Regions from separate parts of the Actinomadura miaoliensis genome, predicted to be linked through region 1. Evidence: riboswitches for the same ligand, from Rfam matches in the RefSeq annotation. Region 1 holds a riboswitch; the other holds the start of a gene.

Region 1 (5,153 bases):
TCCGGTGCGCATCATCAGTCGGGAGTATGAGCATCGATCCGCCCTTGATCGGCTGCGCAGCGTGACCATTTCGACGCGAACTGCGCTTTCAAGGAGGGCAGGCGGCGACGTGACGTGCAGGGAACGTCGCTCAGCGTGAGGGGGCGGGCTCGGCCGCCGGTTCCTCGGGGACGGGGGCGGGGGCGGGGGAGCGGCGGGCGATCCACGCGCGGACGGCGCCGAGCCCGCCGCGCGACACGGCCACTCCGGCCAGGCACAGCACGCCGCCCGCGAGGGTGAACGGCCCCGGCACCTCGCCCAGCAGCGTCCACGACATCAGCACCACCAGGGCGGGAGCGGCGTAGGTGGTCGCGCCCATCTTGCCCGCCGAGGTGCGGGCCAGCGCGTACGCCCAGGTGGTGAACGCCAGGGCGGTCGGGAAGACCCCCAGGTACACCATGTTCAGCGTCGCCGACAGGGGCGCGTCGGCCAGCTCCCCGGCCAGCCGCCCGGAGAACGGCAGGCAGGCGATCGTCCCCACCACGCAGCCGTACGCGGTGACCTGCAGCGGGGAGCCGTGCCTCAGCGCGGGCTTCTGGCTCACCACTCCCGCCGCGTAGGTGACGGCCGCCAGCAGGCACAGCACCACGCCCAGCGCCGCGGACCCGCCGTCCGGGCCGCCGTCCGACAGGGAGACGCCCACCACGGCGGCGCCGGTGAACGACACCGCGATCCCGGCCAGCAGGCGCGCCGGCAGCCCCTCCTTGAGCAGCCAGCCGCCCAGCAGTGCGATGAGGATCGGGCCGACGTTGACCACCATCGCGGCGGTGCCCGCGTCCACCTCCTGCTCGCCCCAGTTCAGGGCCACGTTGTAGACACCGAACCACAGCACCCCGGACACCAGGACGCCGGGCCAGGCGGCGCGCGGCGGCAGGCCCTCCCGGCGCACCAGGCACAGCAGCAGGAGCGTGGCCGAACCCGCCAGCAGGCGGCCCAGCGCCAGCGCGCCCGGCGAGAACTCCCGGCCCGCGCTGCGGATCGCCACGAACGCCGACGCCCACATCACGACCGTGAACGCCGCGGCGGCCACGGCACGCCGGTCCACCGGCGGCCGGGCCGCCGCCTCTGTCTGTCGTTCCATGCGCTGCACCTTAGAAAGCGGACGTTTCCATGAACCCCGAAGCGTTCCCGCCGGTCAGGGCGCGGGACGGGGGAGAACGTGGATCAGTCTGCGTCCGCCGATCTTTCAGGTCCAGCGAATCTTTCTACAGGGATGCGTTTAGCGATCCTTCATGAAGGGTCAGGCGCCGGTGCTGATGCCCTCCCAGGGGGACGACGCCTGCGCGTAGCGGCGCTTGGGGATCCGCCCCGCCAGCCGCGCCAGCCGCCCGGCCTCCACGGCGTGCCGCATGGCGGCGGCCATCACGGCGGGATGCTGCGCGCGGGTGACGGCGGTCGCCAGCAGCACCGCGTCGCAGCCGAGCTCCATGGCCAGCGCGGCGTCGCTGGCGGTGCCCAGGCCCGCGTCCAGCACCACCGGCACGTTCGCCTGCTCGACGATCAGCTCGATGTTGTGCGGGTTGCGGATGCCCAGCCCCGAGCCGATCGGCGAGCCCAGCGGCATCACCGCGGCGCAGCCCGCCTGCTCCAGGCGGCGCGCCAGCACCGGGTCGTCGTTGGTGTAGGGCAGCACCACGAAGCCGTCGTCCACGAGCTGCTCGGCCGCGTCCACCAGCTCGATCGGGTCGGGCAGCAGGGTGCGCTCGTCGGCGATCACCTCCAGCTTCACCCAGTTGGTGTGCAGCGCCTCGCGGGCCAGCTTGGCCGTCAGCACGGCCTCGCCCGCCGTGAAGCAGCCCGCCGTGTTGGGCAGCACCCGGATGCCGCACTCGCGCAGCACGTCCAGCACCGAGCCGCGCGCCGCCGGGTCGACGCGGCGCATGGCGACGGTGGTCAGCTCGGTCCCGGACGCGGTCAGCGCCTCGCGCAGCACGTGCATGCTGGGCGCGCCGCCGGTGCCCATGATCAGCCTGGAGCCGAACTCCTCGCCCGCGATGACGAGCCGGTCCGCGCCGCCGTCCGGGGCCTCGCCGCCCGGGGCCCGGCCCGCCGCGGCCGTGCCGGCCGGAGTCGTGTGGGCCGTCTGCTCTCGCACCGTCAACCTCCCTGCACGGCGGTCAGCACCTCGAGCCGATCCGCCTCCCGTAGCGTCGTGGCGTCCCAGTCGGAGCGCCGTACCACCTCGTCGTTGAGCGCCGCCGCCACGCCGGAGACGGCGGGGGCGACGGACGACACCAGCTCGGCCACGCTGGTGCCCTCGGGCACCTCGCGCGCCTGCCCGTTGACGATGACCTTGACCTTCATGCCGTGACCTCGAAGCGATCGGGGGTGAAGGGACGGGCCTCCTCGGGCACCGTCCCGTCCAGCAGCGTCTCGGTGAGGGCGTCCGCGCTGACCGGCGTCAGCAGGATGCCGTTGCGGAAGTGCCCGGTGCCCAGCACCAGCCCCGGCAGCGCGGACGGGCCGAGCACCGGCGCGTTGTCGGGCGAGCCGGGGCGCAGCCCCGCCGACACCTCGGCGAACTCCAGCTCGGTGATGCCGGGCAGCAGCTCGCGCGCGTCGCGCAGCAGCTCCCACAGGCCCCCGGCGGTGACGCGGGTGTCGAAGCCCATCTCCTCCTGGGTGGCGCCGACCACGATCTCCCCGTCGGCACGCGGCACCAGGTAGATCGACGAGCCCTTCACCAGCCCGCGCGTGCAGCGCCGCAGGAACGGCACCCGGGTGCGCAGCCGCAGCACCTGGCCCTTCACCGGACGCACCGGTGGAACGGTCCCGGGCGGCAGGCCGCCGATGTCGGACGACCACGGCCCGGCCGCCAGCAGCACCCGGTCGGCGGGCAGCCGCGAGCCGTCGTCCAGCCGCACGCCGGCGACGGCGTCGCGCTCGACCAGCACGGCCTCGGCGCGCCGCCGGACCAGCCGCACGCCCAGCTTCTCGGCCGCGGCCAGCAGCGCGGGGGTCAGCCTGCGCGGGTCGATCGAGCCGTCCTCGGGGACGAGCAGCCCGCCACGCACGCCCGGCGCCAGCATGGGCTCCTGCCGGCGGCACTCCCGTCCGGTCAGCGTCTGCGGGCTCAGCCCCAGCGTCTCCTGGAAACGGCGCAGGTCGTCCAGGTACGCCAGGTCGTCGGCGTCGAAGGCGACCTGCAGGACGCCGTCGGTGCGCAGTCCGGTGTCGGCCCCGGTCAGCTCCTCCAGCTCGGCGACGAACGCCGGGTAGCGCGCCAGGGACGTCAGGCCCAGCCGCAGCAGCGGCTCCTCGCCGTAGGTCAGCTCGCTGACGGGGGTCAGCATCCCGGCGGCGACGGCCGACGCGCCGCTCGCCGGATCGGGGTCGACCAGGGTGACCGACGCGCCGCGCGCGGCCGTCCGCCAGGCCGTGGCCAGCCCGACGACCCCGGCCCCGATGATCACGATCTCCAAGTGTGCACTCCCTTCGCCGGCATGATCCGGATCAGGTCCTGGCGGTCGGCGGCCCGCACAGCCGCCCTCTCAGCCCGGTCGTACCGGACTCCCGCGGTTTCTCGCATGTACCACCCTACGTCCCATTAGTCCGGTCCCGTGTGCGGGCATGCGCGTGGCGGACGGCCGTCCGAAGCGGCCGGAACCGGGCGGACTAAGGTGAGCCTTCATGAACAGGGTGATCGTGGTGGGCGGCGGGCTGGCGGGCGTGCGGGCGGTGGAGGCCCTGCGCCGCAAGGGGCACGAGGGAGAGGTGATCCTCGTCTCGGCCGAGCGGCACCGGCCCTACGACCGGCCGCCGCTGTCCAAGGCGGTGCTGGCGGGCGACGCCGACGACACCACCGTCGAGGTCGACTGGGACGACCTGCGCTGCGAGACGCTGCTCGGCGAGCGCGCCACCGCGCTGCGGCCCGGCGACCCGCGCGGCGGCACCGTCGTCACCACCGCCGGCGAGCTGGAGTTCGACGGGCTGGTCATCGCCACCGGCGCCACGCCCATCACCCTGCCCGGCCACGGCGCCCAGCACGTGCTGCGCACCATCGACGACGCCCGCGACCTGCGCGCGCGGCTGACGCCCGGCGTCCGCCTCGTCATCGTGGGCGCGGGCTGGATCGGCGCGGAGGTCGCCACCACCGCCGCCAGGAAGGGCTGCTCGGTCACGGTGGTGGAGGCCGCTGACGCCCCCCTGTCGGGCGCCATCGGCCCGGAGGTCGGGGCGCTGACGGCCCGCTGGTACGGCGAGGCCGGCGTGGAGCTGCGCACGGGCGTCAAGGTCGCCGCCGTCGAGCCCGGGTCGCTGCTGCTGGCCGACGGCGACCGCGTCGCCGCCGACGCGATCGTGGTCGGCGTCGGCGTCCGCCCCGAGCTGGGCTGGCTGGACGGCTCCGGCGTGGAGATCGACGGCGGCGTGGCGACCGACGCCGCGTTCCGCGTCACCGTCGCGGGCACCCCGCGGTCCGACATCGTGGCGGTGGGCGACTGCGCCGCCTGGTGGTCGAACAGGTACGGGCGGCGCCTGCTCGTCGAGCACTGGGACACCGCCCTCAACGCCCCCGCCGTCGCGGCCGCCACCCTGGTCGGGGAGGACGCCGAGTACGACCCCGTGCCGTACTTCTGGTCCGAGCAGTTCGGCCGGATGGTGCAGTACGCGGGCCACCACCCGGTGGCCGAGCGCACGCTGTACCGGGGCGACCCCGACGGCTCCAAGTGGTCGGTGTGCTGGCTCACCGGCGACCGCCTGGACGCGATCCTCACCGTCGACCGTCCCCGCGACCTGGTGCAGGCGCGCCGCGTGATGACCGCGGGCACGCCGGTCGACCCGGACCTGCTCGCCGACCCCGAGCGTCCCGTCCGCGAGACGGTGAAGCCGTGACGGCGCACGTGACGGCGCCGCGACGCCGGCGGCGCCCGGCGGCCTTCCGGGAAGCGGCGGGGTTTGAGAGGAGCGGGGGCGTGGTAGGCAGGGGGCGTGACGCAGATGCACGCAACCGTTGAGCGCGATCTCGATCCCCGGACCGACGCCCTGGCGGGGGAGTGGCTCACCCTCAAGGAGGTGGCCGCGCGGCTGGGAGTCAAGCACAGCAGGATCAAGCAGCTGCTCGCCGAGCGCAAGCTGCTGGCCGTCCGCCGCGAGGGCCAGCTCATGGTCCCCGC
Region 2 (5,153 bases), on a different contig from region 1:
GTACACCTTGACCTGGTTGGACAGGTACGCCTCGGCCTCGATGACGCACTCGTCGCCGACCACCACGCCCTCCTCGACGCGGGCGCCGGCCATGATGTCGGTGTTCTTGCCGATCACGCAGCCGCGCAGGGTGGCCGAGGGGCCGACGAACACGTTGTCGTGCACGATCGCGCGGTGCAGGAACGCGCCCTCCTTGACCACCACGTTGCTGCCGAGGACGGTGAACTCGCGCAGCTCCACCCCGGCCTCGACCTTGGCGTAGTCGCCGACGTACAGCGGGCCCTTCAGCACCGCCTCGGCGTCGACCTCGGCGCCCTCGGCCACGCGCACCCCGGGTGACAGCTCGAACCCGCCCAGATCGACGTCGACGAGCCCGGACAGCATGTCGGCCTGCGCCTTGAGGTAGCTGTCGTGGGTGCCGACGTCCTCCCAGTAGCAGTCGGCGATGTACCCGTAGATCGGCGCGCCGCGCGCGACGAGCTCGGGGAACACGTCGCCGGACCAGTCGACCGGCTCGCCGGCGGCGACGTGGTCGAGCACCTCCGGCTCCATGACGTAGATGCCGGTGTTGACGGTGTCGGAGAACACCTGGCCCCAGGTGGGCTTCTCCAGGAACCGCTGGACGCGGCCCTCGTCGTCCACGATGATGATGCCGAACTCCAGCGGGTCGGGCACCCGCTTGAGCCCGATGGTGACCAGGGCGCCGTTGCGCTCGTGCGCGCGGACCATGTCGGTCAGGTCGATGTCGGTGAGCGCGTCCCCGGAGATCACCAGGAAGCGGTCGTCGCGCAGCGCCTCCTGGGCGTTCTTGACGCTGCCGGCGGTGCCCAGCGGCACGTCCTCGGTGGCGTAGCTGAGCGCCATGCCCAGCTCCTCACCGTCGCCGAAGTAGTTGCGGATCAGCGCGGCCAGGAACTGCACGGTCACCACGGTCTCGGTGAACCCGTGCCGTTTGAGCAGCCGCAGCACGTGTTCCATGATCGGCCGGTTGACGAGCGGGAGCAGGGGCTTGGGCTGGTTGGCGGTCATCGGGCGCAGCCGCGTCCCCTCACCGCCCGCCATCACGACGGCCTTCATCGGGGTGTATCCGCTCCCTCCTGTTCACCGGACGGGGGGCTCCCGTCCGCCGGAGGCGGCGCGCCGGACGCGTCGCCGTGCTGGTGCCGCCCGGGCGGTTCACCCGTGGGCGCCTCCCCCGTGGGTTCTTCCCCGTCCCGGCCGGTTCGTTCCCCGCCGGTTGGTTCTCCCCCGGTTCGTTCCCCACCGGTTCGTTCCGCGGCGGGGACGTCCCCGGCGGGCCCGGCCAGCATGAGCTGCCGCGTCTGCCACCAGTACAGGGCCGCGGCCCACCAGTACAGGCCCGTCCCCCAGATCGCGAAGCACCAGCCGACGATCTTGGCGGTGGTGGCCACGGCGCCGTCGTGGTCGCCCAGCAGCAGCAGCGGGAAGGCGTACAGCAGGCACAGCGTGGCGGCCTTGCCCACGAAGTGCACCGGCAGCGTCCCGCCGTATCCCAGGCGCCGCATCAGCGGCATGATCGGCGTGATCGCGACCTCCCGGGCGACCAGCAGGATCACCAGCCACAGCGGGATCACGTCGCGGACGGTCAGGCCGATCAGGGTGACCAGGATGTAGAGCCGGTCGGCGGCCGGGTCCAGCACCATGCCGAGCTTGCTGGTCTGGTTGAGGGCGCGCGCCAGGCGGCCGTCCAGCCAGTCCGACAGGCCCGCGAACACCAGCACGCCCAGCGCCCACCAGTCGGCGCCGACCAGTACCAGCCACAGGAACAGCGGCACGCCGAGCAGGCGCGCGAAGCTCAGGATGTTCGGTATCGTCCAGATCCGGCCGGACGCCGTCGCGAAGTCGTCCCTCTCGGGAGGCGGCTGCTCGCGCAGCGGCCCCCCGGCCCCCGGTGCACCGGGTGGCGACGCTCCACGTCCGGCTCGGGGCGTCACGCCCCCCGTCCCCCCGCCAACGACTGCCATCACTGACGCGCTCGCTCTCCTCGGTCCGGGCCCACCGGCCAGGCAGGACACGCATCTCTGTCCCCTAGATCCTGACCCTACCGGTCAGCTTGCGAAAGCCCCCGATAGCGTCCGGCCCATGCGATGGACCCTGCACGGCGAGCGGACCGTCTATGACAGCCCCTTCATGTCCGTCCGGCTGGCCGACGTGGAGCTGCCCGACGGGCGGCGCTTCGACCACCATCTGCTGCGGGTGCGTCCGGCCGCCGGCGTCGCCGCGCTGGACGGACACGGCCGTGTGCTGCTGATCTGGCGGCACCGGTTCATCACCGACCGGTGGGGCTGGGAGATCCCCGGCGGGCGGGTCGAGCCGGGTGAGGACCCCGCCGACGCCGCCGCCCGCGAGCTGGTCGAGGAGACCGGGTGGCGCCCGGGCCCGCTGCGGCATCTGCTGGACGTCCACCCGTCGCCGGGCGTGCACGATGGCGTTCATCACATCTTCACCGCCGACGGCGCCGAGCGCGCGGGCGATCCGAGCGACGTGGAGGCCGAGCGGATCGAGTGGGTCCCGCTGGCATCCGCGCCGGAGCTGGCGGCCCGGGGCGAGATCGGCTCGGGGTCGACGGCGGCGGCGCTGCTTTACCTCATGTCCCGGGGTTGCGGCAACGGGGGTGCGGCGGGTTAGCGTCGGCGCGACAGATCGCGGGGGCCCGGCGAACCGGGCTGAGATCGCGGCTGAGACGGCCGCCGACCGCTGGAACCTGACCGGGTAATGCCGGCGTAGGGAGAGATCACGTCATCATGACCGACAGCGTGTCCACACCTGTCCACGACGCCCGTCCCGCCCGCAAGACGTATCTCGTCGGGTCGCGTCCCGACGTGCGCGTCCCCATGCGGGAGGTGGCGCTGACCAACGGCGCGACGGTGGTGCTGTACGACACCTCCGGGCCGTACACCGATCCGGGCCACGTCGTCGACGTGCGGCGCGGCCTGCCCGCCCTGCGGGCCGGGTGGATCGCCGAACGCGGCGACACCGCCGAGTACGAGGGGCGGCCCGTCCGTCTGGAGGACGATGGCCGCCGGTCCGCCGATCCGCTGCGTGACCAGGGGGCCTTCCCGCCGCGCCGGCCGCGCCGGGCCACCGGCGGGGCGGTGACGCAGCGGGCGTACGCGCGGCGCGGGGAGATCACACCGGAGATGGAGTTCGCGGCGCTGCGCGAGGGGGTGGCGCCCGAGGTGGTCCGCGCGGAACTGGCGGCGGGACGGGCGGTGCTGCCCGCCAACGTCAACCATCCCGAGTCCGAGCCGATGGTGATCGGCTCGCGCTTCCTCTGCAAGGTCAACGCGAACATCGGCAATTCCGCGGTGACCTCCTCCATCGAGGAGGAGGTGGAGAAGATGACCTGGGCGACGCGGTGGGGCGCCGACACGGTCATGGACCTGTCCACCGGACGCGACATCCACACCACGCGCGAGTGGATCCTGCGCAACTCGCCCGTCCCGGTGGGGACGGTGCCGCTGTACCAGGCGCTGGAGAAGGTCGGCGGCGACCCGGCCGAGCTGACCTACGAGATCTTCCGCGACACCGTCATCGAGCAGGCCGAGCAGGGCGTGGACTACATGACCGTGCACGCCGGGGTGCTGCTGCGGTACGTCCCGCTGACCGCGCGCCGCAAGACCGGCATCGTGTCGCGCGGCGGGTCGATCATGGCGGCGTGGTGCCTGGCGCACCACGAGGAGAACTTCCTCTACACCAACTTCCGCGAGCTGTGCGAGATCTTCGCCGCCTACGACATCACCTGGTCGCTGGGCGACGGGCTGCGCCCCGGGTCGATCGCCGACGCCAACGACGAGGCGCAGTTCGCCGAGCTGCGCACGCAGGGCGAGCTCACCCGGATCGCCGCCGAGTACGACAACCAGGTGATGAACGAGGGTCCGGGGCACGTCCCCATGCACAAGATCAAGGAGAACGTCGACCTGCAGCGGGAGCTGTGCGACGGGGCGCCGTTCTACACGCTGGGCCCGCTGACCACCGACATCGCGCCCGGCTACGACCACATCACCTCCGCGATCGGCGCGGCGATGATCGGCTGGTACGGCACCGCGATGCTGTGCTACGTCACGCCCAAGGAGCACCTGGGCCTGCCGGACCGCGACGACGTCAAGGCGGGCGTGATCGCCTACAAGATCGCCGCGCACGCCGCGGACCTGGCCAAGGGCCATCCGGGCGCGCAGGCGTGGGACGACGCGCTGTCGGACGCGCGGTTCGAGTTCCGCTGGGAGGACCAGTTCAACCTCTCCCTTGACCCCGACACCGCCCGCGCCTTCCACGACGAGACGCTCCCGGCCGAGCCCGCCAAGACGGCGCACTTCTGCTCGATGTGCGGGCCGCACTTCTGTGCGATGAAGATCACACAGGACGTGCGCCGGTACGCCGAGGAGCGGGCGCTGCCCGAGTCCGAGGCGCTGGCGGCGGGGATGCGTGAGAAGGCCGCCGAGTTCACCGCGTCCGGCGGCCGCGTCTACCTGCCGATCACCCCGTCGGACGCCTGACCCGCCGCCCGTCCGTCCCGTCCGTCCCGTCCGTCCCGGGCGTCGCCGCGTCCGGGACGGACGGGACGCTCCGGATCACACTTCGTGCCCGGATAGGCGCGTTCCGGCCGGGTAATGGGCCTCGCGTGCTTGGAGCGGATCGTGTGACGGGTCGAGTGGACGAGGTGGTCCGGCGGGCGGCGGCGACGCCCGGCCGGTGGCACTACTGGCGGGGACGGCTGCACATCGTGGTCAAGGCCGTGCTGGCGTCCGTGCTGGCGTGGCTGGCGGCCCGGTACCTGATGGGGCATCGGCAGCCGTACTTCGCGCCGCTGGCGGCGTTGCTCGGCGTGTACCCAACGGTGGCGCGCTCGTTGCGCGAGAGCCTGGCGTACGCGGCCGGGTTCCTCGTCGGCGCGCTGCTGGCGATCCCGGTCGGGATGACGGTCGGGCCGAACCCGGCCGGCATCGCGGTGGTGGTGGCCGTCGCGCTGCTGGTGTCGAGCTGGCACGGGTTCGGGGACCAGGCGCCGCAGGTGCCGTTCACGGCGTTGTTCGCGCTGCTCGTCGGCGGGCACGAGGTCATGTCGTACGTGGTGCCGCGGCTGGGCGACGTGGGGGTGGGCCTGGCCGTGGGGCTGGCGGTCAACACGCTGG

The links. Region 1 has a riboswitch for thiamine pyrophosphate ahead of thiO (glycine oxidase ThiO). Riboswitches for the same ligand answer to the same signal wherever they lie in the genome.
Region 2: linked by a shared signal. The riboswitch ahead of thiC (phosphomethylpyrimidine synthase ThiC) and the one ahead of thiO (glycine oxidase ThiO) in region 1 are both predicted to bind thiamine pyrophosphate.

Annotation. Positions count from the first base shown of each region.
Region 1 is NZ_BAAAZG010000051.1:70,909-76,061, forward strand. It holds gene ABD811_RS32285 (DMT family transporter) at 131-1,120, opposite strand; gene ABD811_RS32290 (thiazole synthase) at 1,280-2,035, opposite strand; gene thiS (sulfur carrier protein ThiS) at 2,137-2,343, opposite strand; gene thiO (glycine oxidase ThiO) at 2,340-3,461, opposite strand; TPP riboswitch at 3,453-3,566, opposite strand; gene ABD811_RS32305 (NAD(P)/FAD-dependent oxidoreductase) at 3,670-4,872, shown strand; gene ABD811_RS32310 (Rv2175c family DNA-binding protein) at 4,978-5,153, shown strand, end outside.
Region 2 is NZ_BAAAZG010000008.1:55,702-60,854, forward strand. It holds gene ABD811_RS09475 (sugar phosphate nucleotidyltransferase) at 1-1,077, opposite strand, end outside; gene clsA (cardiolipin synthase ClsA) at 1,074-1,895, opposite strand; gene ABD811_RS09485 (NUDIX hydrolase) at 2,104-2,649, shown strand; TPP riboswitch at 2,657-2,768, shown strand; gene thiC (phosphomethylpyrimidine synthase ThiC) at 2,766-4,517, shown strand; gene ABD811_RS09495 (FUSC family protein) at 4,661-5,153, shown strand, end outside.